Regions from separate parts of the Shewanella sp. FJAT-52076 genome, predicted to be linked through region 1. Evidence: riboswitches for the same ligand, from Rfam matches in the RefSeq annotation. Region 1 holds a riboswitch; the other holds the start of a gene.
What was found. A riboswitch is a leader RNA that binds a small molecule or an ion and turns the genes downstream of it on or off. The one in region 1 is predicted to bind lysine.

Region 1 (12,008 bases):
GCATCCACAATGGCATCCGAGAAGGGAATATAGGGCTTGATATCTATGATGGGTGTGCCATCAAGCAAATCCATCCCACTGATTTCAAGGCACAATTTCCCTTTACGTTTGACTATGCCATGCAGACGCACCACAGATTGGCCTATGCCATTGGGACGAAAGGTGGAGCGGGTGGCAAAGACACCCAGCTTTTCATTGCCACCAAGGCGCGGTGGCCGCACGGTATTTTTCCAGCCCTGGGCCAGATTTTCGTGAAAGCAAAACAGCAGCCACAGGTGGGAGTATTGCTCAAGCCCGCGCACTGTGTCCGGGTCGTTAAAGGGGGGCAACAGCTCCACAAACCCGTGGGCATTCACCAGCCCGGGTTGCCGTGGGATACCGAATTTTTGCCGGTACGGGGTATGGCACACTGCCACGGCCTGAATGGTATTTTCAAAGGCTTTCATAGCTTAGTTGGCGGGCGCTGCCTGACGAATGGCCTGTCCCACACACAGACTGCGGGTTTCGCAGCCACCACCTGCTTCGGTGATGAGGGTGCAGTTTTTGATGATAAGACCGTTGGCGCCCTTATCAGCGGCTTTTCGTCTGGCGTCTGTGCGGGCATCCGCCAGGGTCGCGGGCATGTCCTGAGGCGTGGCCTGACAGGCTTCACCATCCACCAGACCCAGAATTTCATAACGTCCTGAGGGTTGGTTTTCACCTTCAAAGAGCGTCACTTCACCAGCCTTGAAATACTCATTGAACGCTTTGGGGTCCAGGTTGCTGGAGAACTGGTAATCAGAAGCGCAGGCAGACATTAACAGGGCAACCGCGATGGCTGCGGCGGCTTTCAACGGGTGTGGGGTCATGATGGGGTCCTTTCGGGAGCGGGGCGGAGACATTCCTGCCCCGCCTTGAATGCCAAAATTCTATCGCTTCAGATACTTTTGATAAAGCTGATCGGCGCGGGTTTTCAGGGTTATCTCACGGCCATCGATAAATACCCGCTCAATACGGCTGCTCAGGGGGTCGAGAATATCACCGGCCGACAGCACCAGGTTGGCTCTGTAGCCCACTTCGATGGCACCCATATCAGAGACACCCAGGATACGGGCGGCATTGAGGGTGACCGCTTTGAGCGCCGCTTCTTTCCCTAAACCATGGGCTGCGGCGTAGCCTGCGGCATAGGGCAGGTTGCGTGCATCCCAATCGCCGCTGTAGCCAATGGCAAAATCGATACCGGCATCCGCCAGGCGGGCCGGAATGCTGAAGGCTTCGTCGATATTGTCGTCCCGGTATCTGGGCAGGCTGAATACCGATGGGTATACCACGGCAATGCCCGCGGCCTTAATGGCATCGCCATGGTGCCAGGCTTCATAACCACCCACCAACACGGCTTTGAGTCGATACTTTGCAATAAAGGCGAGGGCTTCGCCGATGGCGCCAGCGGTATTGGCATGGAGGAACAAGGTCGCGTCGCCACGAAAGAGCGGTGCCATGGCTTCAAAACGTCTGTGGGTAAGGCTGGGCTCTGCGGCTTTACGGGCGACAAAGGCGCTGGCCTCACTAAAGAGGGTATCGACTTTCGCCAGGGCCTCGCCGTGGGCGGCGAGTGCCTTGCTGCGATCCTCATCTTTTACCGGCAGATTGCCAAGCTCGGGCCAGTAGAGGTGCAGCGCCCTGGGCGAGTCGATTAGGGCATCTTCCACTGTCCAGCTGTCAAGATTCACCAGAGCGCTTTGCCCGGCAAGCAGCTCACCACGGGGCACGATTTGTGCGTGTGTAATGCCGTTTTTGCGTAGGGTCGGGATAATCTCTGAGTCAGGGTTAAACACCGCCGAGGCCTTGAGCTCGGCATTGTTAAGGCCTACGTCCTGGGTGTCCACTGTGGGACGCACCATCTCAATTTCTACCATACCCACCTGGGTATCCAGGGCAATCAGCCCGGGGTAGAGGTGCTTGCCAGTGGCATCTATCACTCTGGCATCGGCAGCCTCAATTTGCTCGCCCATGGCTGTGATACGGCCGTTCTCAACCAAGACGTTGGTGTTCTCAAGCACCCCATTGGATGCGGTATGCACTGTGGCATGGGTAATCAGGATGGCTTGCTGCTGCGCCGTACCCGGCACCATATCGTGGGCCAGGGCGCAAACGCTTGTCAGGAGCAGGGATAGGGTCAGGATTCTCATTAGTGTGCTCCTTGATGCTGATGTTGGTTACCCAGATGAGTGGCGCGGGTACCAAAGGCGATGTAGTGGCTATCGCAATGCCATAACGGCTCTTGTTTTTGTTCTGACTTTTCACCGGTTTTTTCGGATTCATCCAGTGACAGGATTTTTGCCACCAATGCCTGGCGCTCGCTTGCCTGGGCTGCCTGCATTTGTTTGTCTGTTTCCCTGTCATAAAAGCGTTTGCCATCAATCCACACGGCTTCGGTGCGGGCATAGACTGACAGGGGGTTGGCATCCCAGAGCACCAGGTCGGCCACCTTGCCTTCCTTGAGCGACCCGGTTTCCTTATCGATACCCAGCTGCTTGGCGGGGTTGATGGTGATCATCTTCCAGGCATCTTCTGCAGACATGTCGCAGTACATCATCGACTTGGCCGCTTCCTGATTGAGACGGCGCTGCATTTCAAAGCTGTCGGAATTGAGGCTGGTCAGTACTCCTGCCTGATGCATCAGGCAGGCGTTCTGCACTATGGCGTCGTACACCTCAAACTTATAGGCCCACCAATCGGAGAAGGTGGATGCGCCTGCGCCATGGGCGGCGAGTTCTTTGGCCACTTTGTACCCTTCGAGCACATGGGTAAAGGCCTTCACCTTGAAACCGTAGGTTTCGGCGAGACGAAGGAACATCAGGATCTCTGATTGCACATAGGAGTGAATATGGACGTCTCGCCCTTTATCCAGCACCTCTGCCACAGCCTCGAGTCTGAGGTTGGGGCGCGGGCTGATACGTTCTGCCCGGCTGCGTTTATCCAGGGCATTAAAGGCCTTGATGTCACGCTGATATTCACGGGCGGCATCGAAGGCATCAGCCATCACAGACTCAACACCCATGCGGCTTTGGGGGAAGCGAATGGTGAATTCATCCCCCCAGTTGCTCTGTTTAACGTTTTCACCCAGGGCAAACTTGATACTGGCCTGGGCCCCCTGATACTTGAGATCTTCGGCGTTTTCGCCCCAACGCAGTTTAATTAACTGGCTCTGACCGCCGATGGGATTGGCGCTGCCGTGGAGGAGCTGCGCCGTGGTTACGCCCCCAGCGAGGGAGCGATACAGCGACACGTCCTCCGGATCCAATACATCCCCGATACGGACTTCTGAGGTGACCGCATCTGTGCCTTCGTTGGTGCCGCCATTGAGGGCAATGTGTGAGTGTTCATCTACGATACCGGCTGTCACATGTTTGCCTGTGCCGTCGATGCGCTGGTAGCCGGGTGGCGTCATCAAGTCAGTGCCGATGGAGAGAATTTTACCTTTGCTGATGATGATGTCGGCGTTTTCGAGCACGCCCTGGGACTCAGAGGTCCAGACTGTTGCCCCCTGAATATGCACCTTGTCTTGCTCTGGCAAAGAATCGCGGCCAAAGGCAACGTTGGGGAAGGTGAGTTTCCCCACATAGCTGCTTGCTTTGGGCTCGGATACAGCAGGCTCTGAGTCGGTGTCGCTGTTGTTATCTATCTTGACCAGCATCAGAGGCGTTTGGCTGCCGTCGTTGGCGTAGGCAACTGCTTTAAGCGCGTGAAAATCGAGAGTAAGTCTGGGCTTGCCATCGAGTCCCGGCAGTTCGATGCGGGTAGTGAACGCCGAGCCTGTGCCCGTTAATGGCGCCGATTTATCCGCAACCTTGAGTTTCAGGCCTTGGTCATAAGACACCTCGACTGGCACTGTCTGGTCGTTAATTGTGACCGTGTAGTCGCCGGTCACTGCGAGTTGCTCCCGCGGGACAATGACTTTTTCCTGCCCCTGCAAAAACACGCTCACCAGCTTGCCGTCACTGAAGGGATTGCCCTGATAAATGGCGAGATCTGCCACAAAGCCCGGGCTCAGTTTGCCTGCAGTATCGGCTATGCCGGCAATACTGGCTGCCTGGGTGGTGAGTGCCGCCAGTGCGGTTTGTTCACTCAGCCCCGCTTTGATTGCTTTTTGTAATCTTGGCCAGAAATCCTTTTTGTCTTCGATACCATGAAGGGTGAGCGCAAAACCAATACCGGCTTGCTCCAGAGCCTGGCCATTGCCGGCGGCTCTTTCCCAATGGCGTAAATCTGCCAGTTTTAACTGATATTCCCGACCGGGCTGGCTGACATCCGGTGCAGCTGGAAAATTCAGTGGCAATATCAGCGGGTAACCTTTTGCTTTTATTTCATCAATCCGGGCATATTCCCGGCCATTTCCCAATAACGCACCTGTTAATTTGAATTCATGCATCAGCGCCGATGCGCGCTGCTGATTATTCAGATCGGGCGTATCAAAAATAAAATATTGTGCTTGAGTGTTTCCCAGTCCCTGCAGGGCTGCGTTAAATTCGAGCTGGCTCGCTGATGCCGCTGCTGAGAGTTTACTGCGATTTTCATTATACCAGGCCGCATCCATAAAGGTCTGGCGGATAAGGGCCATGGCGCCCATCAGTGAGCTTGGGTAGTCCTGAGCTGAGCTGCCTTTATCGAAAGAGAGATAATGATTACCCTGGGCGCGATACACCAGATCGTTGGCAATTTTATCGGCAAGCGAAACATGGACACCCTGACCGCGGAAAATTCCGTCCAATTTCGCCGATTGCACACTGGTAAAACCATTATTTATCCAGCTTGATGCCGCCTCGTTATCAGGGGCGAAATACTGCGACCATTGTTTCTCTGCGTGCACGGCACCGTTGGCGGCATTACCCCCGATGCGTTTTATTTCATATACCGGCGTACTTTTGGTTTCAGTGGGATAATCAAAACTAATGCCATATTGGGTAAAGGGATCGATAAACCCAGGATAGATATCCAGGCCAGCCATTTCTACTACCCGTGCACCAGCAGGAATGTCGTTTCCTGTCAGCACGGCTTTAATACGGTTGTCTTCAATCAGCAGTGTGCCTTGTTCCAGGATTTGCCCTGGAGCCAGGTGTAATTTGGCGCCTTGCAGTGCAATGAGGGGAGTAGGGTCCGAGGTGAGTAATGTTTTTGCGTGACTGTCGGTGGCGACAAGCGTCAAACCTATCAGCAGCACTGCCAAATTATTGTTATTTATCATTATGAAAGCGTCGCAGTTATTTTAGGCAAAAGTAGCTGAAAGGTTAGCGGAATTTGCGGCAGAATGGCAGCGAAGAAATGTAAAAAGGTTTTCTTAAGGTAATAAAAAAGGCCGATGGGGATCGGCCTTTAATTTGGATGACAGCTTAGATAAGGAAGTCATCCATGGATGCACCACCTTCAACGGCGTTCTTGAATACCGTTGGCATGCGGCCCTGACCGGTCCAGGTGATTTCTTCACCATCAACCACAATCTTATATTTTGGTGGACGGGGGGCTCGTTTCTTCGCGGCAGGTTTTGCAGCAGTCACACCCAAATCTTCAACAGACAGACCGATTTCGGCCATTTGCTTGCGGATTTCTTCAATTTTGGCAATACGCTCGGCGTTGGCTTTCAAATCTTCTTCGGCTTCGGCTTCGCGCTCAGCAATGATTTTTTCGAGTTTGGCGCCAAGATCACGCAGCTCATCCAAAGACAAATCTTTAACAGCTGCTTTCAGACGACGACCGTGGGTCAAAATTTCGAGGAATTCGCTCATGGTAAACTCGCTTCCCAATTTAAATAACAAGTTAATTTTCACATCGAATGAAATAATAGAAATAAATAATTCAATCTGCAATTAAAAAACTGAAATTATTAAGTGATGTTTGTCAAAAGGATTATTTTTATCCTGGGAAATGTGTTCTTTGCCATTTTGCAGCAGTGGTAAAGCGTGAAAACTGTCCGTTGCAAATGTATCTGGCATCTTGGTCCAGCCAATACAGCCAATAATAAAGGCGACGGGTTTACCGGATGAGATAAGGTACGCTATCCCTAAAGTCGTATGGGAACCACGTACGAGAATGCACGAGAACGCACGAGTAATTGTGAGCGAATTGCTTCTTTATATCCGTTTTCAGGGGGAGGGAGCACACCCCCGCTGTAAAATTCAATTCCCCAACCCAGTGATATTGCCTCGCTTGTGCGCGTGTGGTCCCTATTAAGAGACCGGACCATTTACTGCAGAGCCTCATTGTGAGGTAGCCGTGAGGTACAGAGTTAAGTAGAGCTAAGTACACAGAGAAGTAGAAAGTGAAGCACAAAGTGAATTACGCCCGATAAACCGCCGCCTTCCATCATCAGGCCGTCATATCTTGTTGTCATCATCCGTTACCCTCAAACGCGGCCACGCAAAGAGCAGGCCGACATAGAGTGTGTTCATAAATCTGGCCAGTGATAAACCAATCAAACTCGCAAACGCTCGTTTGAGACAGGTTGACGTTTACGTTAACAGCACTTAAAGTTGCGCTATTGTGTGATGCTCACCCATACAGTGGCGTGCATCACGTCCCCAACAAAGAAGGTGCAGGAAGGAAACCCTATGAAGATACTGGTGCCTGTAAAGCGCGTGGTGGATGCCAACGTGAAAGTGAGGGTGAAGGCCGATAACACAGACGTGGACACGGCTAACCTCAAAATGGCGATTAACCCCTTTTGTGAAATTGCCGTTGAAGAAGCAGTTCGCCTCAAAGAAGCGGGTCATGCCAGCGAAATCGTGGTGGTGAGCGTGGGCAGCAAGGCAGTGCAGGAGCAAATGCGTACTGCCATGGCCCTGGGTGCTGACCGTGGCATTCACGTCGAAGCCGACGACAACCTGCCTGCCATTTCCATTGCCAAGATTTTAAAAGCCGTACAGGACAAAGAGCAGGCACAACTGGTGCTGCTGGGTAAACAGTCCATCGACGGTGATAACAACCAAACCGGTCAGATGTTGGCCGCGCTGATGGATGCCCCTCAGGCAACATTTGCTTCCAAAGTGGTGGTAGAAGGCGGTGAGCTGCTGGTGACCCGCGAAGTGGACGGCGGCCTGCAAACCCTCAAACTGCCTATGCCAGCCATCGTGACCTCGGACCTGCGCCTCAATGAGCCTCGTTACGCCAAACTGCCCGATATCATGAAAGCCAAGCGTAAACCGCTGGATACCGTGAGCCCTGCCGATCTGGGTGTGACCCTGAAACAGCATCAAAAGCTGCTGAGTGTGGCTGCGCCTGCAACCCGTCAGGCTGGTATCAAGGTGTCTTCTGTCGAAGAGCTGGTGGAAAAACTGAAAAACGAAGCAAAGGTGATCTGATATGAGCATTCTCGTCCTTGCAGAACATGATAACGCCAGCCTGAAACTGGATACCGCCAAGGTTGTGAGTGCCGCCAAGGCCATCGGTGGTGAGGTTCATCTGCTGGTAGCAGGCCACAATTGTGGCGCTGTTGCTGACGCCGCTGCCGCCATCGACGGTGTGGCCAAAGTGTTGGTTGCCGACAATGCTGCCTATGCTGCGCATCTGGGTGAAAACCTGGCCGCGCTGATGCTGGATTTGGCTGGCAATTACAGCCACATTCTGGCTGCCGCCAGCTCCACGGGTAAAGATGCGCTGCCACGGGTTGCGGCACTGCTCGATGTGGCTCAGCTATCTGAAGTGGTAAAAGTGGTTGATGCCAATACCTTCGTGCGTCCTGTCTATGCCGGTAACGCCATGGCAACCGTAGAGAGCCTCGATGACAAGAAGGTGATGACAGTTCGCCCAAGTGCCTTCGATGCCGCCGGCAATGGTGGCAGCGCTGCTATCGAAGCCATCGACAAGGTATTCACTGCCAAGAGTGCCTTTGTATCCCAGGAGCTGACGGTTTCTGAGCGCCCTGAGCTGGGTAACGCCGGTATTATCGTTTCCGGTGGCCGCGGCATGGGCAGCGGTGAAAACTTTGCTCTGCTGGAAAAACTGGCCGACAAACTCGGCGCCGCCGTGGGTGCATCCCGCGCCGCGGTTGACGCAGGTTTTGTGCCCAACGATCTGCAGGTGGGTCAAACCGGTAAGATTGTGGCGCCTCAGCTGTACATTGCCGTGGGTATCTCAGGTGCCATCCAGCATCTGGCGGGTATGAAAGACTCCAAGGTGATTGTCGCTATCAACAAAGATCCCGAAGCGCCTATCTTCCAGGTGGCGGATTATGCCCTGGAAGCCGACCTGTTTGAGGCCGTGCCCAAGCTGATAGACTTGCTTTAATTTGTGATTTTGGTCACGATATGCGGCCTGGGGGTAGCTTCCCCCGGGCCGCTTGTGTTTTTATGTGCCGCACGCCTGCACACAGGCGTCCTGAGTAGAGGTGCGCCAAGCATCAGTAACAGTCAACAGGGTGATGCCGTTGACGGGCTGTGAAAGGGCATTGGCGCCGAAGTGGATGTGTGTATCACCGCCTTCCGCTGGGGCCGTTATCGAAAGAAACGGCACTGCCATAGTATTTTCTGTCGGGATGACAGAGGTAGTAATTACTATGGAGCGCTACTGATAGGACAGGTGTTTTTGGGTATCTTTGCCGTTTCCCACCAGTTCAGTCGCCCTCCATTCGTTTAAAGCGAAGATATTTCAATGACATTGATAAGTTATGCCGACTCGGCGCTCTCCCTGCTGCCGCCGGTTGTGGCTATTGTACTGGCGGTACTGACCCGCAAAGTACTCTTGTCCCTTGGTTTGGGTATTCTGGTCGGCGCGCTGCTGCTGAATGATTTTGCCCCCCTTGCCAGTGGCGAATTTCTGGCCCACCGGGTTACCAATCTGGTGTGGAGCGATGGCGCGCTCAATAGCTGGAACCTATATATTCTCGGCTTTTTGCTGCTTTTGGGGATGATCACCGCCCTCATTACCGTATCCGGTGCTGCCCGAGCCTTTGCCGACTGGGCCAGACAACGCATCCGCAATAAGCGCGATGCCAAGTTGCTGACCATGTTTTTGGGCTGCGTGGTCTTTATCGACGACTACTTCAACAGTCTGGTGGTGGGCTCCATTTCCCGTCCCCTGACAGACCGTTACTATATTTCCCGCGCCAAGCTGGCCTATCTGCTGGACTCCACCGCCGCGCCTGTGTGCGTGATTTCACCGGTTTCCAGCTGGGGCGCCTACATCATTGCGCTGATTGGCGGCATCCTCGCCAGCCACGGCATGGCTGATGCGGGCCATCTGTCGGTGTTTATCCAGATGATCCCCATGAACTTCTACGCCATCTTCGCGCTCTTGCTGCTGCTGTGTGTGGCCTTTATGGGGCTGGATGTGGGCCCGATGAAGACCCATGAGCAAAACGCCATGCGCGGTAATTTGTACGATGAAGCCAAGGGCACGCCACCGGGCGCCAGTGCCGAACTGCCGGAGGCTGACAGCGGCCGTATCGCGGGGCTCTTCGTGCCCATCGGCACTCTGGTATTTGCCACCCTGTTTTTTATGATCCAAAGCGGCGCTTCGGCTCTCGCTGACGAAAAGCTGCCGTTTTCGCTGATTGGCGCTTTTGAGAAAACCGATGTGGGCGGTTCGCTGTTCTTCGGTGCGCTGGTGGGCCTCGGAGTAACGCTGGTGCAGGCCATCATGCAAAAGGTTGAGAGCAAGCTGATTATCACAGCGCTCACCCAGGGCGCCCGCTCCATGGTGCCTGCCATCTATATCCTGCTGTTTGCCTGGACCATTGCCGGCATTATCGGCGAGCTGGAAACCGGTAAGTTTATGGCAAGTCTTGCCAGCGGCAATATTCCTTTTGCGCTGCTGCCAGCGGCGATGTTCATCCTCGCGGGGCTTACCGCCTTTGCCACCGGTACCAGCTGGGGCACCTTCGGCATTATGCTGCCGATTGCCGCCGACATGGCCATGGGCAGCCACACCGCCATGATGTTGCCAATGCTTGCCGCCGTGTTGGCTGGCGCTGTATTTGGTGACCACTGCTCGCCCATTTCGGATACCACGATTTTGTCGTCTACCGGCGCCAGCTGCCATCATATCGACCATGTGGTGACTCAGCTGCCCTACGCGCTGATTGTGGCTGTCATCAGTTTGGTGGGTTACACGGTGATGGGCTTTACCGAGTCGGTGTGGGCCGGATTTGGCACGACTTCAGTCCTCTTTGTGCTGGCAGTGATTGGTCTTAGAATCAAGGCCGGTAAGGGCTGAGTATCAGTGATTTGGCAAGACGTTTAACAATAAAAAAGCCGCTCAATTGAGCGGCTTTTTTTGTGGCTGAGGTTTCGCTTACCAAAGCGCGGCGCAAATCAGGCCGCTGCTTATTTCAGGTTGCTTATTTCAGGCCACGGCTTACTTCAGGCCACGGCGTTCCAGCAGACCGTCGGTGGTCGGTTCCTGACCACGGAAGTTGATGTAGGCTTCCATCGGCGGCACGCTGTTGCCCACTTCACGGATGGCCTTGCGGTACTTCATACCTATCTCACGGTTCAGGCCGCCCTGGGTTTGCACGTAGGCGTAGGCGTCGGCTGCCAGAATTTCAGACCACATGTAGGCGTAGTAACTGGCGCTGTAGCCGCCCGGGAAGGCGTGGGCGAAGTAGGTAGAGCGGTAACGTGGCGGCACGGCTTCAATGTCCACACCGTGCTTCTTGAGCGCTGCGGCTTCGAAGCTGGCAACATCTTTGAGGCTGTCACCGGCTTTCAGAGAGTGCCATTCCAGATCCACCAGGGCCGCGGCCATGTACTCCAGGGTGTCAAAGCCCTGGTTGAAGCTGCGGGACTTGAGTAGCTTGTCCAGCAATGGCTTGGGCAGTGGCTCACCGCTCTGGTAGTGACGGGCGTAGTTGGCCAGTACCTTGGGATGGGCAGCCCAGTCTTCTTCGAAGGTGGAGGGGAACTCAACGAAGTCGCGGGAAACCTTGGTGCCTGCCAGCGTTGGGTATTTCACCTTGGACAACATGCCGTGGGTGCCGTGACCCATTTCGTGGAACATGGTGGTCACTTCATCGTAGCTGACAAAGGTCGGCTCGCCGTCCGGTGCCTTCTTGATGTTCATCACGTTCACAACCACTGGCTTGTTACCCAGCAGGCCGGACTGATCCACGAAGGAGCTCTTCCAGGCGCCGCCACGCTTGCCGTCGCGGGCAAAGTAGTCGGCGTAGAAGATGGCCAGGCTGGTGCCGTCTTCATCGAACATTTCATAGGCCTTCACGTCCGGATGGTACACCGGCAGATCCGGGCGCGGCTTCATGGTCAGGCCGTACAGTTCCTTGATGGTGTAGAACACGCCATCTTCCAGTACACGGTTGAATTCGAAGTAAGGCTTGAGGCTCTCTTCATCCAGGGCGTATTTTTCCTGACGCACTTTCTCGGCGTAGAAGGCCCAGTCCCATGGCTTGAGCTCGAAATTGCCACCGGTTTTATCAATCATCGCCTGAATGTCGGCGGCTTCTTTGCGGGTGTTGGCCACGACTTTTGGCACCATGGTGCCAAAGAGCTCGTACACGGCTTCTGGGCTGCCGGCCATTTGTGGCGCCAGGCGGTAGCTGGCCCAGTTGTCAAAGCCCAGCAGGGCAGCACGCTCGGCACGAAGCTGCGCCAGACGGGCAACCAGAGAGGCTGTTTCGTTCTCGCCTTCAAGGCCACGGTTGGCTGAGGCTTCGAATACACGCTTACGCAGCTCGCGGTTTTCAAGCTGTGCCAGCACCGGCTGACGGGTAGTGTTGGTGATAGACAGTAAGAACTTGCCGTCATGGCCTGCGGCCTTGGCATCGGCGGCTGCCATACGAATAGCGCTGTCAGACAGACCGGCCAGCTCGGCTTCGCTGTCAACAACCACGGCAATTTCCTTGGTCAGACGACGCAGGCGCTGCTGGAATTCATCGGTAAGCTTGGAGTGTTCTTCGTTCAGAGCACGGATTTGGGTCTTCTGCGCTTCGGTGAGCTTGGCGCCGGCCATCACAAAGCGCTGATGGTACACCTCAATCAGGCGCACTTCTTCTTTGGTCAGCCCAAGGTCATTGCGCTGGTTGT
Region 2 (12,008 bases), 660 kb from region 1:
AAGAACATCGGACTTGCTGGTTTCTCGCCGCAGAACTCCCCTGCAGGGAACACAGCTGGTATGCTGCCGTTATCAATGTCTGCAGATACAACACATGGCCAACAAAGAGCTCTCCGAATCCAGTTTTTGGGTCCAGCGAATAGGTAAAACCAGCCTCAGAGCACTGCATTTGCTCGGGGTTTGTGGTGTGGGTGGTGGTGTGCTGTTCCATCTCGCCAGGGTCGAGTGGCACGACTTTTGGCTCTTGGCCGTGGTCAGCGGCAGCCTCTTGATGGGATGGGAAATTTTGCGGGACTGGCGCTGGCTTATCCAACTGAAAGGCGTGCTCACCCTGGCAAAATTAGGCCTGCTGTGCCTGTTTGTGCCCTTTCCTGAGCACAAAGCCGTGCTGTTTGTGGTCGTTTTACTGCTGTCGGTGCTGGTATCCCATGGCCCTGCCGGGCTTCGGCATTATTCCATCTGGCACAGACGGCGTATTGAAAGCCGCAGGGAAATCAAAGGATGACCCTGGCGCCCTCACCGCTTTTCGATGCATATCCAGAGTTGTTTACCCAGACAAAGCCCCTGCAGGTACTGGATTTGGCCTGTGGCAATGGCCGCAACGGCATCTGGTTTCTGGAGCGTGGGCATCATGTTAGCTTTGTCGATCTGGAAACAACCGCACTTCCGTCCGAGATACAGGGGAATCCAGGCGCGAGCATCCACCCGTTTGACCTTGAACAAGGCAAGGCACCTCTGCTCGGACCGTTCGACGTGATATTGGTATTCAATTACTTACACCGGCCGCTCATGCCGTGGATCCGGGACTCGGTGTTGCCCGGTGGCATACTCGTTTATGAAACCTTCACCGAAGCTCAGGCCAGTATCGGCAGGCCCAAAAACCCGGCGTTTCTGCTGGGCAAAAACGAACTCAGAGAACGCTTTACTGACTGGGAACAAGTGTATTATCGTGAGGACACACCCGAGACACCCGGTGGCAGCGGCGCCTATAAAGCCAGTATCATCTGCCGCAAACCTCTGGATTAACTATGTTTCCTTACCCAGACCAATACCGTAATGCTATCCCACCGCTGATGACAGGCTTCATTGTCCTTTGGGCCCTTGTGGGGCGTGCCATTGCAGGACTCGGCAGCCCGGTCTTTTATTATCCCTTGCTGGCGATGTACCCACTCATTCTCGCCGCCCACGTCTGGCTTATTTGGCATGCACGGGGAATGCGGCGTCTCGATCAGGGATTTTATGCGCTGGTGCACTGCACCCTGGCCTTTGTGGTATGGACCTTTGCCATCATGCACTTGAGAGATGCCGGTTTGTAGCATAAATAAAAGCGGCACCAAGAAGATTCAAGGTGCCGGCTTTGGCGGAAAGGGAGATTTAGTCGTCCTTTTGGTCGAGCAAACATGATTCCTCGGACGCAAGAACCACATTGATGAACACGTAATAGATTATAAATAATCCACTCAGTGCCCCTACGATATATAGACTGATAGACCACATAAACTACCTTCTTTTATTTCGCAGGTATTTAATTAACGACATGTCTCGCTAATTAAAATTGGGAATAGATGACTACGGGTATTCAGCAACTGATTAACGCTCTTGCGTTAATTCTCCGTTATCATCTACACGATAAATAATGCAATCTGGAAATGGTTCACAAATAGCAAGCTTTGGTGCTTCTTCCTGCTGTTTGTTCTCTACATGTGACATATAAAATGGCACAGCAAATACAGTTGAAAGTGCTGCTGCAGATACCATAGTGATATATTTTTTCATAACTAAACTCTCCACGCCAAAAAAAGGCTTAATGATCCAAGGTTGATAAATGGCTGCAGAATGCCGTGCGTCAGTCGCCAGTCGATATACGAGTGGGAGATGCTCACACATTCAGCAGTTAACACATTAATTATCAACCGACCCGGCCACGGGGATGCGCCATTGCTTTTTGCGACCAGCGGATTAGCAACTCAAAGCGACTCAGGGTAAGGCGTCTTTGTTGTGCGCAACCGGGCCAGTTGATGAGTTCAACATTAGGCCCGGGCGTTCTGATTTGGCGACAAGGAAAAGGTTACGAAAAAGTGACGAACAAACAAGTCGCTGATTTAATTAACTAAAAATATATCAGTATTGGCATGAGCCAACACAGACAAGAGCACTTGGTTGTTGTTTGTCATTGAGAGTGTGTTCATAGACACATTGGTAATTTGTATTGGATGCGCAAACTCTCTGTCATTATTGACGTCCAGCTCCATTAGTTTGGTTAAACCATCATCACCTTTCAGGTACCAGATTTTGCCTTGGGCCACATGCCAACCACCTGAAAAGAGGGGCGTGATTTTATCGGTTACCTGCGTTTCCACACCCTGGATTAACTTCCATATTCCCGAACTGTTCATTTTAGAATAGTAAAACTCGCCTGATGCTCTATCGAACTTTCCAGAAAAACCACTTTCTGCCAACAGATTGAGTGTTTTTCCAGTTCGCATATCCACCAGTTGAAGTTGACGTTTCCCAGCCTCAGAAGAGAACAGCACTAATTCATCATCATTCATCCCAAATGAAATATTTCTCACCGAGGTTCTTCCAGGAATAAAATGAATTGCCGACTTGGCAATGTCCAAGGTAAAGGCAGCTCCATTAATAGTACCAGCAAGCAATTTACCATTCGGGGAAAATATCAGTTCGTCTATAAATGAAAACCGGTCAAAGTGGGTGAGTTTGATTTCTTCACCTTTCTGTTTCCTCAGCCATATTTGTGGCAAACCGGTTCGATTGGAGACGAAAGCCGTCAAGGCGCCGTCTGGACTGATGGCACCACGATAATCACGGCGACTGGATGACACCCATGGCTCGGGTTTGGTATTGCCCGGCGCTGACCAATGCCACAGCTCTTCTTCCATCAACTCGCCGACGACAGCGGCCGTTTGTCCCTTGCTGTTTGAGCGAGGAGAGTTGATTTCCTGAAGTATCTTGGTCAGACGAACGCGCTCGTTGGTATCTAAATCGAAACGGTGCAGCTGGCCTTCTTCCGCCCTATAGATCAAACCCTTACCATCTGCCGACCAGGCTACGCTCTTTAATGGGTAACCCACCTTAAGCACCTGGCGCCATTCTCCGGTACTGAAGTTAAAGACCATCAACTGGGTATCAAACCAGCTTAAGTTTCTCAGTACCGCCATTTGCGACTTATCCGGCGACAGGCTAAGGCCATAATCCCCGCGACCTATGCTGTGGGGGCGGCTGAGTTGTTCTTTCTTTAAGGTATTCAGATTGACCTGATAAATCTTTTTAAAATCTTCAATGCCGTCCGAGTCCACGAAGTAGAGCTCCTGCCCCCTTATGGCCAACGCACTGGATTGGGTGGCTTTGTCACACTGGGAAACGACCTTGGCGTTTCGGGTCAGCAAATCCAGCAGAATCAGCTCACAGCGACCTTTACCATCAAAGTTCAGGTACGCCAAATGGCCACCATCATCGCTCCAGGCCGGATAGCGCTGGTTATAAGCTGTTGGAGAGTTGTCAGCCAGTGAAACTTGCCCCGTGGTCAGGTCCTGTATCAGAACACGCCACTCTTTTGCATTGAGATCCCGAAAGGCAAATGCCAGCTTGTTGCCATCCGGTGATAACACGGGATCGACCTCCTGCCCCTCCAGTGAGGTTATAGGCAACAATGAAGCTATGCTGTCTTGCACGGGTTCGGCTTTTGACTTGTCGCTCTGGGTCACAGTATCCCAAACGACGAATGCCAACACAGACAGGAGTACGCCCGCCAATGCGTAAGTCGCCAGGATGAGATGACCAGGCTTTTGCTTGACAGGCACAGGCTTAATATCTGCTGCCATTGCTGAGGAGTCATGCTGCTGGCTGTCTTTAATGTCTATCGGCGCCACGGGAGCCTTTGCATGCCGGACTTCCGAAGTGTGCGTCAAATCAGCAGGTGTTACAGCCTGTCCTTCAAGTGATTCCACCTCTGCTATCAGCAAATAACCGACCTTGGGGACAGTTTGAATAACCTGTTGGCTTCGGGCGTCATCGCCCAAGGCACTTCTCAGCTGCGCAATAATCCTGTTGATGGCATTGTCGGAGACTTGGCCACCGCGCCACACTTCCCTGATAAGCTCGTCGCGACTGACTGGACGACCGGCACGCTCAAGCAGACACACCAATACCTGCATCACCCGAAGTTCGAGTTTGGTGTCAGAGCCATTTTTGGCAATCACACACCGCTCTGGGATAACCATGAAGGGGCCGAGGCGGTATTTTTTATTATTAAACATGCTGTTCGCTTTGTTACTCAGTCTTTATTTTTGTGTTATTTAATCAATATCGGCGAAGGAGTGGAAGCAAAGAACCAAGAAAGCCTGCTTTAGGCTTGCCGCCCTTTGCCCCCTTGGGTATCTTAAGCGCCCCTAACGCCGTGCCGAGAACCATGATGGACGATTTCAGCTACAATCCCCCCATAGACCCCTGGCTGGACATATTGCATCAGGACAAGGACATCATAGTGATCAATAAGCCCAGCGGTTTATTGTCGGTACCGGGCCGGGATCCCATTCACCATGACAGCGCCTGGAGCCGGATCAAGGCCGAACATCCCAATAGCCAGGTGGTTCACAGACTCGACATGGCGACCTCCGGGGTGATGGTGTATGCGCTGCGAAAGAGTGCCGAAGTCGAACTGAAACGCCAATTTCGCGACCGCGAAACCCACAAAACCTACTTTGCCCGGGTGGCTGGTCATGTCAAAGCTGATTGCAGCGTGGATTTACCACTGATTTGTGATTGGCCCAACAGACCAAGGCAGAAAGTAGACCATGAGATTGGCAAACCCTCGCTGACCCATGTCGACGTCATCAGTTACGGCAAGCGCTCCACCCTGGTTAAGCTGACACCTATTACCGGACGCAGCCATCAGCTAAGAGTACATATGATGGCCCTTGGTCATCCCATTCTCGGTGATGGCTTTTACGCCGACCCACTGGCCAAGTCCCTTGCCGATCGCTTACTGCTTCATGCCGCGAGTCTCAGCTTTACCCACCCTTACAGTGGCGAGGCCATGACCTTCAGCACAGAAGTTCCCTTCGCAGAGGCGACGACTAATCAGTAAAGTCACCTTTTCACTGGAAAAATAATACTGAAGCCCGTAAATTATTGTTCAATCATTCGGTAGTTAGAGCAGTTAGCAGTGGATACATCATTTCAGCGCGATCAGTTGGACAACCAGATCCTCGAGGCCCTGATGGCCGATGCCCGCACCCCCTTTGCTGAATTGGCAAAGCGTTTTGGTGTCAGCGCCGGCACCATTCACGTTCGGGTAGAAAAGATGAAGCAGGCCGGCATCATCACCGGCGCCCAAATCACTGTTAATCCCAAAGCCCTGGGTTACGACGTTTGCTGCTTTATCGGCATTAACCTTAAAAGCGCCGGTGACTATCCCGCCGCCATTTCCAAACTCAATGCCCTGGAAGAAGTGGTAGAGGCCTATTACACCACAGGTAATTACAGCATCTTCGTGAAAGTCATGTGCCAGTCCATCGACAGTCTGCAGCATGTGCTCATTAATCGCATCCAGTCCATCGCCGAAATTCAGTCAACCGAGACCCTGATAAGTCTGCAAAACCCCATAGTGCGGGCGGTTAAACCCTGATTGGGATATAGCAATAAAAAAACACCGGACTCAAGTCCGGTGTTTTTTTATTGGCTGAGTCAGAGCTCAAAGACCTTGGTCATCACCTTATAAAGCTCGGTGCCCTGATGTACCGAAGCCGAGGCAAAATGCAGTATGGGCACGCCATCTTCAGGCAGACGCAGCACAGTCAGCTCTTCACCTGTACCGTAGAGATCCAGTCTTAACAGGTTCACCAAGGGATCGCTTGCCTTCATCGGCACGCCCACCTTGCCAAGGTATTCCACCATACCCGCTTTGGGGGCATGAAACTTACGATAGTTTTTCAGGAAACAACCATAGCGTTTCATGGGTTTGGGCAACACGGTTTCGGCAATCACACCACGATGGCTCAAATAGGCCAGAATACCTTCCGCATCTTCCAGCGCATCATCCAAATCTATGCGTTCCTGACTGCCAAGCTCCAGGGTTAATGCCGAGACTCTCACCCCAAGTTCACGACCATGGCTGGAAGCCACCTCGGCCAGTGTCCACCAGGGAACAAAAGCCGCCTCATCCATGGCGCCGCCAAAGCTGTTGGGAATGAGCAAGGTATAAGGTATTGAAAAATATTGGGCGGCGCTGCGTTCATATTCCGGGCAATACAGATGCTTGCATGACTTGGGGCCGGTATGCAGGTCGAGTACTATGTCGGCCCTGTGAGCCATGGATTGCAGCGTAACCGCAAGCCTGTGCCCTGTGGTAACCCCCCAGGGACTATTCAGTCTGCGGGCACATTCTTCCACCAGGGTGGCGCGAAATGCAGTGATAAGCGACTCGTCATCCAGATGGGCGTGTTCCTGATACCAGACCTCGATATTAAACCCATGGTCCAGATACTCGCGGTTCCAATTGACCCCGGTAATAGGGTCGAAACGGCCGAGGGTAAACTCGCCACTTTTTTGGTTGATACCCAGTGGGTTTGCCAGCGGCACCAGAATGATATCCCCCAGAAGCTCGTAGTGCTCAAGGAGTTTCATCAGCTGATAGATCACCGCATTGCCCTGCACCTCTGCGCCATGGACATTGGCCTGAATATACACACTGGGGCCGGCCCCCTTGCCTTTAAAGCGATACACAGGCAAAGACAGTGGCTGACCCGCAGCCAGCTCACCGACCCGAACTTCGTGTTTATCGACGCGCATTATGCCTGACCTTCAAACAGGTTCTCGTGCAGCGCCTTCACGACCTGCGCCGCTTCACTCTCTGCTACCAGAACGCACAGGTTATGGGGGCTCGCGCCCTGACAGATCATCCGCACATTGTGGTTTTCGAGCACAGTAAACACCTGACGGCAAATCCCCGGCGTGCTGGCGATACGGTTACCAATAATGGCCACCAGCGCCAGATTGTCCTCGACCCGAACCCGGCAGTGCTGAGACAGCTCCTGCAGCAAGGCTTCACTGAGCAAACCGCTGCCGGTGGAGTCTGAGCCGGTTTTATCCAACGTCAGTGACACGTTCACTTCTGAGGTGGTGATAAGGTCAACCGAGATTTTATGACGCGCCAGAGTCGCAAAGGTCTCAGCCAGGAAACCGCGGGCATGGAGCATCTGCAGGCTGTGCAGGTTCAACAACGTCTGATCGCGGCGCACGGCCACTGCGCGGTAAATAGGGGGATTTTCTACCTGATGGCGTATCCAGGTGCCGCCCTTTTCTGGTTCGCGGCTTGACCCTACAAACACCTGAATTTGCTGACGTACGGCCGGCAAAATCGTGGCAGGGTGCAATACCTTGGCACCGAAAGTAGCCATTTCGGCCGCTTCATTGAAGCTGATTTCGGCAATGGGTCTGGCGTTGGGAGCCAGGCGCGGGTCTGTGGTGTAAATACCGGCCACATCGGTCCAAATCTCTACAGCATCGGCACGCAGGGCCTCAGCCAGCAGGGCGGCAGAATAATCGCTGCCACCGCGACCCAGGGTGGTGGTGCGACCTTCTGCATCGGCACCGATAAAGCCCTGTGTTACCACTATGTCCCGTTCGAGCAATGGCTGCAGGAAATCCCTGGCCAGTGCCGCTATATCTTCAATCTGAGGTTCCGCGCGGCCGAAGTGGCTGTCGGTTCGCATGACCTGACGCACATCGAAACTGCTGCTCTTGGCACCCTGCTGCCTCAGCACCGCTGAGAACAGCAGCGCAGAGCATTGCTCTCCCATGGACAGGAGCTCGTCCATGATAGCTTTGCTGCGATTGAGGATGAGCGACTCGCTCAGCACAGAAATGCGTGATAACAGGGCATCCAGCGCGGCAGCCACATCCTGTGGGCGCTCCAGCTTATCGAGGATGGCATATTGAATTTGCGCAATCTGCTTGAGCAGTTGCAGGCGACGCTCATCGGTCACTGTGGCCTGGGTCAGCTCTACCAGCAAGTTGGTCACACCGCTGGATGCACTGACTACCACCAAACGGGTAGCAGAATTGGCCAGCACTATGGCGGCACAGCGTGACATGGCATTGAAGTCGGCGACCGAGGTGCCACCGAATTTGGCTACAACAAGAGACATCAGCACACCTCCATCGACGGCGAGTGGAAGACAGCGACATTCAAGCTAAAACGGGTTTTCATGAGTAATCTCCGAACTGACTTCGTTCGAAGAGCCTGGTGCAAAGATACGGCACCCCAAAAGGAGGGAAAAGCGATCGTCACCAGAAGCTCTCCACCAAATAACAGGTGACAATCGTCAGGATTCAGCCTGAACGACCGACAAAACGCACTCAAGCACGTGGTTTTGCCTCGGCGCCAATCTCCCTCACAGGTCGTCTTCGGAGTGATTGCTCCTCAAACCTGCTACCTAGTTGACGCTCCTCTTCTGTGCCTTCCGCGGGGAAGGGACGAAAAAAGTAGCAATAAAGCGGTATTCAAGTCAATGCGAAATTATGCAACTTGAAAAAATGCTGTGTTCACAGAAACTGGAATCCCAATGATGCCACACCCTCTGCCCTGTCGGTTGGTACCAACTCAGGCAATTCATGCACCAGCCGAACCCGGGAGCGGAAGGACCCCAGCTTCTTGGGTTCGCTGTCCATTCGGCAGGGAAGCAACATCAGCTCGTCCCGCATCACATAATAGAGCGCATTTTGCCGGTATTTATGAGCCAAACGAACGCTGTCGTCAGGTTCCATAAACACGGCCCAACTTTTTTCCATGTGGGATAACTGCTCATTGGTGCCGACCAGGGCACGATAAGGCACGCCCAAAGCTTCTATATCCCTTAACAGTTGCCGGTCAAGCAAACGGTTTTGGCAGGCATCCAGGAGCTCACCCATGGGGTTAAAGGCCGTGATAATGGCAAAGTGTGCGTGGGGAGAAAGGTGTTGAGTCAACAAGAAACTTGCCGACTGATAGATGTTCCAAAGCTGCTGTGAATGATTTTCCATGTCAGTGATAATCATGCAAAAGAACCTGAGATAGTTTAGCAGACTCTGTTACGCTGCCTAGCCTTGTGAGCTGGATCTCATTCCGACCATCATCAGTTCATATATTATTCAATAACATAAGCAATATTAATGATAATTAATCGGCGACTACAAAGGATTTGTTAACATTTCAATTGTTAACAAATGCCTAAAACGAGTACAATTGACAGCGTTAGCCATCCAAATCATTCAGCCGTTCATTTGATACAGGCTGTTACAAATTTTCCGCTGATGTCAGTAACTTGGCTAAACAACTGTACAAAATGTGATCCATATTCAATTTAACATTTATACTTTGAAAAAAAATAACGACTTGGGAACTTCAGCAAGTAGTTTTTTATCGAAGTGAGTACAGTTCGCGCTTCCCTTTGAGGGAGGATTATTGAACTAGTCGTAGAGTGTGCCCCAAGGCGTTGTCTCTTTACCTCCTCAGGTTATTTGGGTCTTGCCGGAATAAAAAAGCAGGGCCTGGCTGACAGTCAGCCGACACACCCGATTAGCACAGATTTGTTTTAAATTTAGGTACTTGATTATGCAAAATCCGCACATTCTGATCGTAGAAGACGAAGCCGTTACCCGTAATACATTAAGAAGTATTTTTGAGGCCGAGGGATATGTGGTGACTGAGGCCAACGATGGCGCAGAAATGCATAAAGCCTTGCAGGAAAATAAAATCAACCTGGTGGTGATGGATATCAACCTGCCAGGTAAAAACGGGCTGTTGTTGGCACGCGAACTGCGTGAAATCAACAACATTGGCCTGATTTTCCTGACTGGCCGTGACAACGAAGTGGACAAGATCCTGGGTCTTGAAATTGGCGCGGACGATTATATTACCAAGCCGTTCAACCCACGTGAGCTGACCATTCGTGCCCGTAACCTTCTGACTCGCGTCAATAGCGCTGGCGCCGAAGTCGAAGAAAGAGCCGCGGTCGAGGTTTATCGTTTCAATGACTGGAGCCTGGAAATCAACAGCCGCTCTCTGGTCAGCCCAACCGGTGAGTCTTATAAACTGCCACGCAGCGAATTCCGTGCCATGCTGCACTTCGTTGAAAACCCTGGCAAAATTTTGAGCCGCGCCGATCTGTTGATGAAGATGACCGGCCGTGAACTCAAGCCACATGACCGTACCGTAGACGTGACTATCCGTCGTATCCGTAAGCACTTCGAAAGCCAGCCGGACACGCCAGAAATCATCGCCACCATCCACGGTGAAGGCTATCGCTTCTGCGGTAACCTGGACGAATAAGGGATAACCCCTCTTTAAAAAGCCAATCTTCGGATTGGCTTTTTTTATTATATTTCCCAAAGATACAAGCCTCTGCGCTGTTCCGGCACATGTTCGTAAAGCCAATAACGCCGTACAAAAAAGGCCTGTCGATGACAGGCCTTTTTATTAGGGTTGGAGTTCAGCCATCGCTCAGCGCTTAAGCTCGCTGTCGAGGAAATCTGCCAGGGTGCGATACAGGTGGGTACGCACCTTCTCACCGCGCATCGAGTGCTTGGAGCCGGGGTAATCCACTATACGGAACAGCTTGCCTTCGTCCTGCAACGCCTTGTAAACCCGGGTCGAGTTTTCAAACAGCACGTTATCATCCGCCATACCGTGGTACATCAAAAGCCCGCCCTGATAGCCGCCGACATGGGGGAACACGCTCGCCTTGTCGTAACCCTCGCCGTTGCGGTCCGGATGGCCCATATAGCGCTCGGTGTAATGAGTATCGTACAGGCGCCAGTCGGTCACAGGGGCGCCGGAAATCGCCGCTTTAAAGTGGCTTGGCGCCTTAAAGAGACTCATGAGTGCCATGTAACCGCCATAGCTGTGGCCGTAAATCGCCACCTTATCCCCTGCCACAAAGGGCAGCGTGCGCAGGTAATCCACCCCGGCCATCTGGTCGCGCACCTCGGCATCACCGAGGTTTTGGTAAATCACATACTCGAACTTGGTGCCGCGATTAGCCGAACCGCGGTTATCCAGCTGAAACACCAGATAATCGTTTTGCAGCAGGTACTGGGTAAAGTAATCCTGCTCGCTCCAGCTGTTGGTCACCAGCTGCGCGTGGGGGCCGCCATAAACCCGCACCACCACAGGGTACTTTTTGGCGGCATCGAAATTCACCGGCTTGAACAGACGGTAATGCAGCGCCTGACCATCGTCGGTCTTCAGCGTGCCAAACTCGGGCAGCTGCCACAGACCGGCAAAGGGATACAGTGGGTGGCCAGCTTTGACGGCGTTTTCTTCCACCCAGGCCAGATGCTTACCGGCCGAATCGTGCAAACTCACCTGCGGCGGCTGTGACAGGCTGTTGAAGTAATCCAGATATACAGGGCAGTTTTCAGCAAACACGGTGCCGTGCATACCGGCTTCGGTTGAGAGACGTTCAATCTCGCCGCCCTTGAGGCTCACCCGGTACAGATGACGCTCAATGACCTTATCCTTGCGGCCACTGAAGTACACAAGGCCTGCCTTTTCATCAACATAGGCAATACCATCCACAGTCCAGTCACCCTTGGTAAGCTGACGCTTAACCTTGCCCCTGGCATCGAACAGGTAAATATGGCTGAATCCATCTCGCTCTGAGGCCCAGAGGAAATCGCCGCTATCCTTTAAAAAGCGCAGGTCGTTATTGAGGTTCACCCAGGCCTTGCTGGTTTCTTTCACCAGCAGCTCTGTCTTGCCGGGGTTTGCCACCGCCACTTTACGCAGCTCCAGGGTCTGTTGGTCACGGCTTTGCCATTGGAAACTGAGCTCAGTGCTGTTTGGCAGCCATTTCACCCGCGGCAGGTAGATATCTTTCTCTTTGCCCAAATCCACCCAGTCGGCCTTGCCATCACCCAAGGCAACAATCCCCAGAGCGATTTCCACGTTGTCCTTGCCAGCATAGGGGTAGCGCTGCTCGGTGAGCTTAATACCATCGGCATAGATT

Region 2: linked by a shared signal. The riboswitch ahead of lysC (lysine-sensitive aspartokinase 3) and the one ahead of K0H79_RS06000 (Na+/H+ antiporter NhaC family protein) in region 1 are both predicted to bind lysine.

Annotation. Positions count from the first base shown of each region.
Region 1 covers NZ_CP080415.1:1,373,423-1,385,430, forward strand. Annotated here, with positions in the region: gene tsaA (tRNA (N6-threonylcarbamoyladenosine(37)-N6)-methyltransferase TrmO) at 1-446, opposite strand, end outside; gene rcsF (Rcs stress response system protein RcsF) at 450-848, opposite strand; gene K0H79_RS05975 (amidohydrolase family protein) at 909-2,168, opposite strand; gene K0H79_RS05980 (amidohydrolase family protein) at 2,168-5,224, opposite strand; gene K0H79_RS05985 (H-NS family nucleoid-associated regulatory protein) at 5,370-5,762, opposite strand; gene K0H79_RS05990 (electron transfer flavoprotein subunit beta/FixA family protein) at 6,585-7,334, shown strand; gene K0H79_RS05995 (electron transfer flavoprotein subunit alpha/FixB family protein) at 7,336-8,259, shown strand; lysine riboswitch at 8,347-8,546, shown strand; gene K0H79_RS06000 (Na+/H+ antiporter NhaC family protein) at 8,623-10,185, shown strand; gene K0H79_RS06005 (M3 family metallopeptidase) at 10,327-12,008, opposite strand, start outside.
Region 2 covers NZ_CP080415.1:709,835-721,842, reverse strand. Annotated here, with positions in the region: gene K0H79_RS03100 (hypothetical protein) at 95-505, shown strand; gene K0H79_RS03095 (bifunctional 2-polyprenyl-6-hydroxyphenol methylase/3-demethylubiquinol 3-O-methyltransferase UbiG) at 502-1,026, shown strand; gene K0H79_RS03090 (hypothetical protein) at 1,029-1,316, shown strand; gene K0H79_RS03085 (hypothetical protein) at 1,591-1,776, opposite strand; gene K0H79_RS03080 (winged helix-turn-helix domain-containing protein) at 2,103-4,277, opposite strand; gene rluA (bifunctional tRNA pseudouridine(32) synthase/23S rRNA pseudouridine(746) synthase RluA) at 4,433-5,107, shown strand; gene asnC (transcriptional regulator AsnC) at 5,186-5,647, shown strand; gene K0H79_RS03065 (succinylglutamate desuccinylase/aspartoacylase family protein) at 5,707-6,810, opposite strand; gene lysC (lysine-sensitive aspartokinase 3) at 6,810-8,168, opposite strand; lysine riboswitch at 8,307-8,482, opposite strand; gene K0H79_RS03055 (DUF3293 domain-containing protein) at 8,566-9,042, opposite strand; gene arcA (two-component system response regulator ArcA) at 9,614-10,330, shown strand; gene K0H79_RS03045 (S9 family peptidase) at 10,502-12,008, opposite strand, start outside.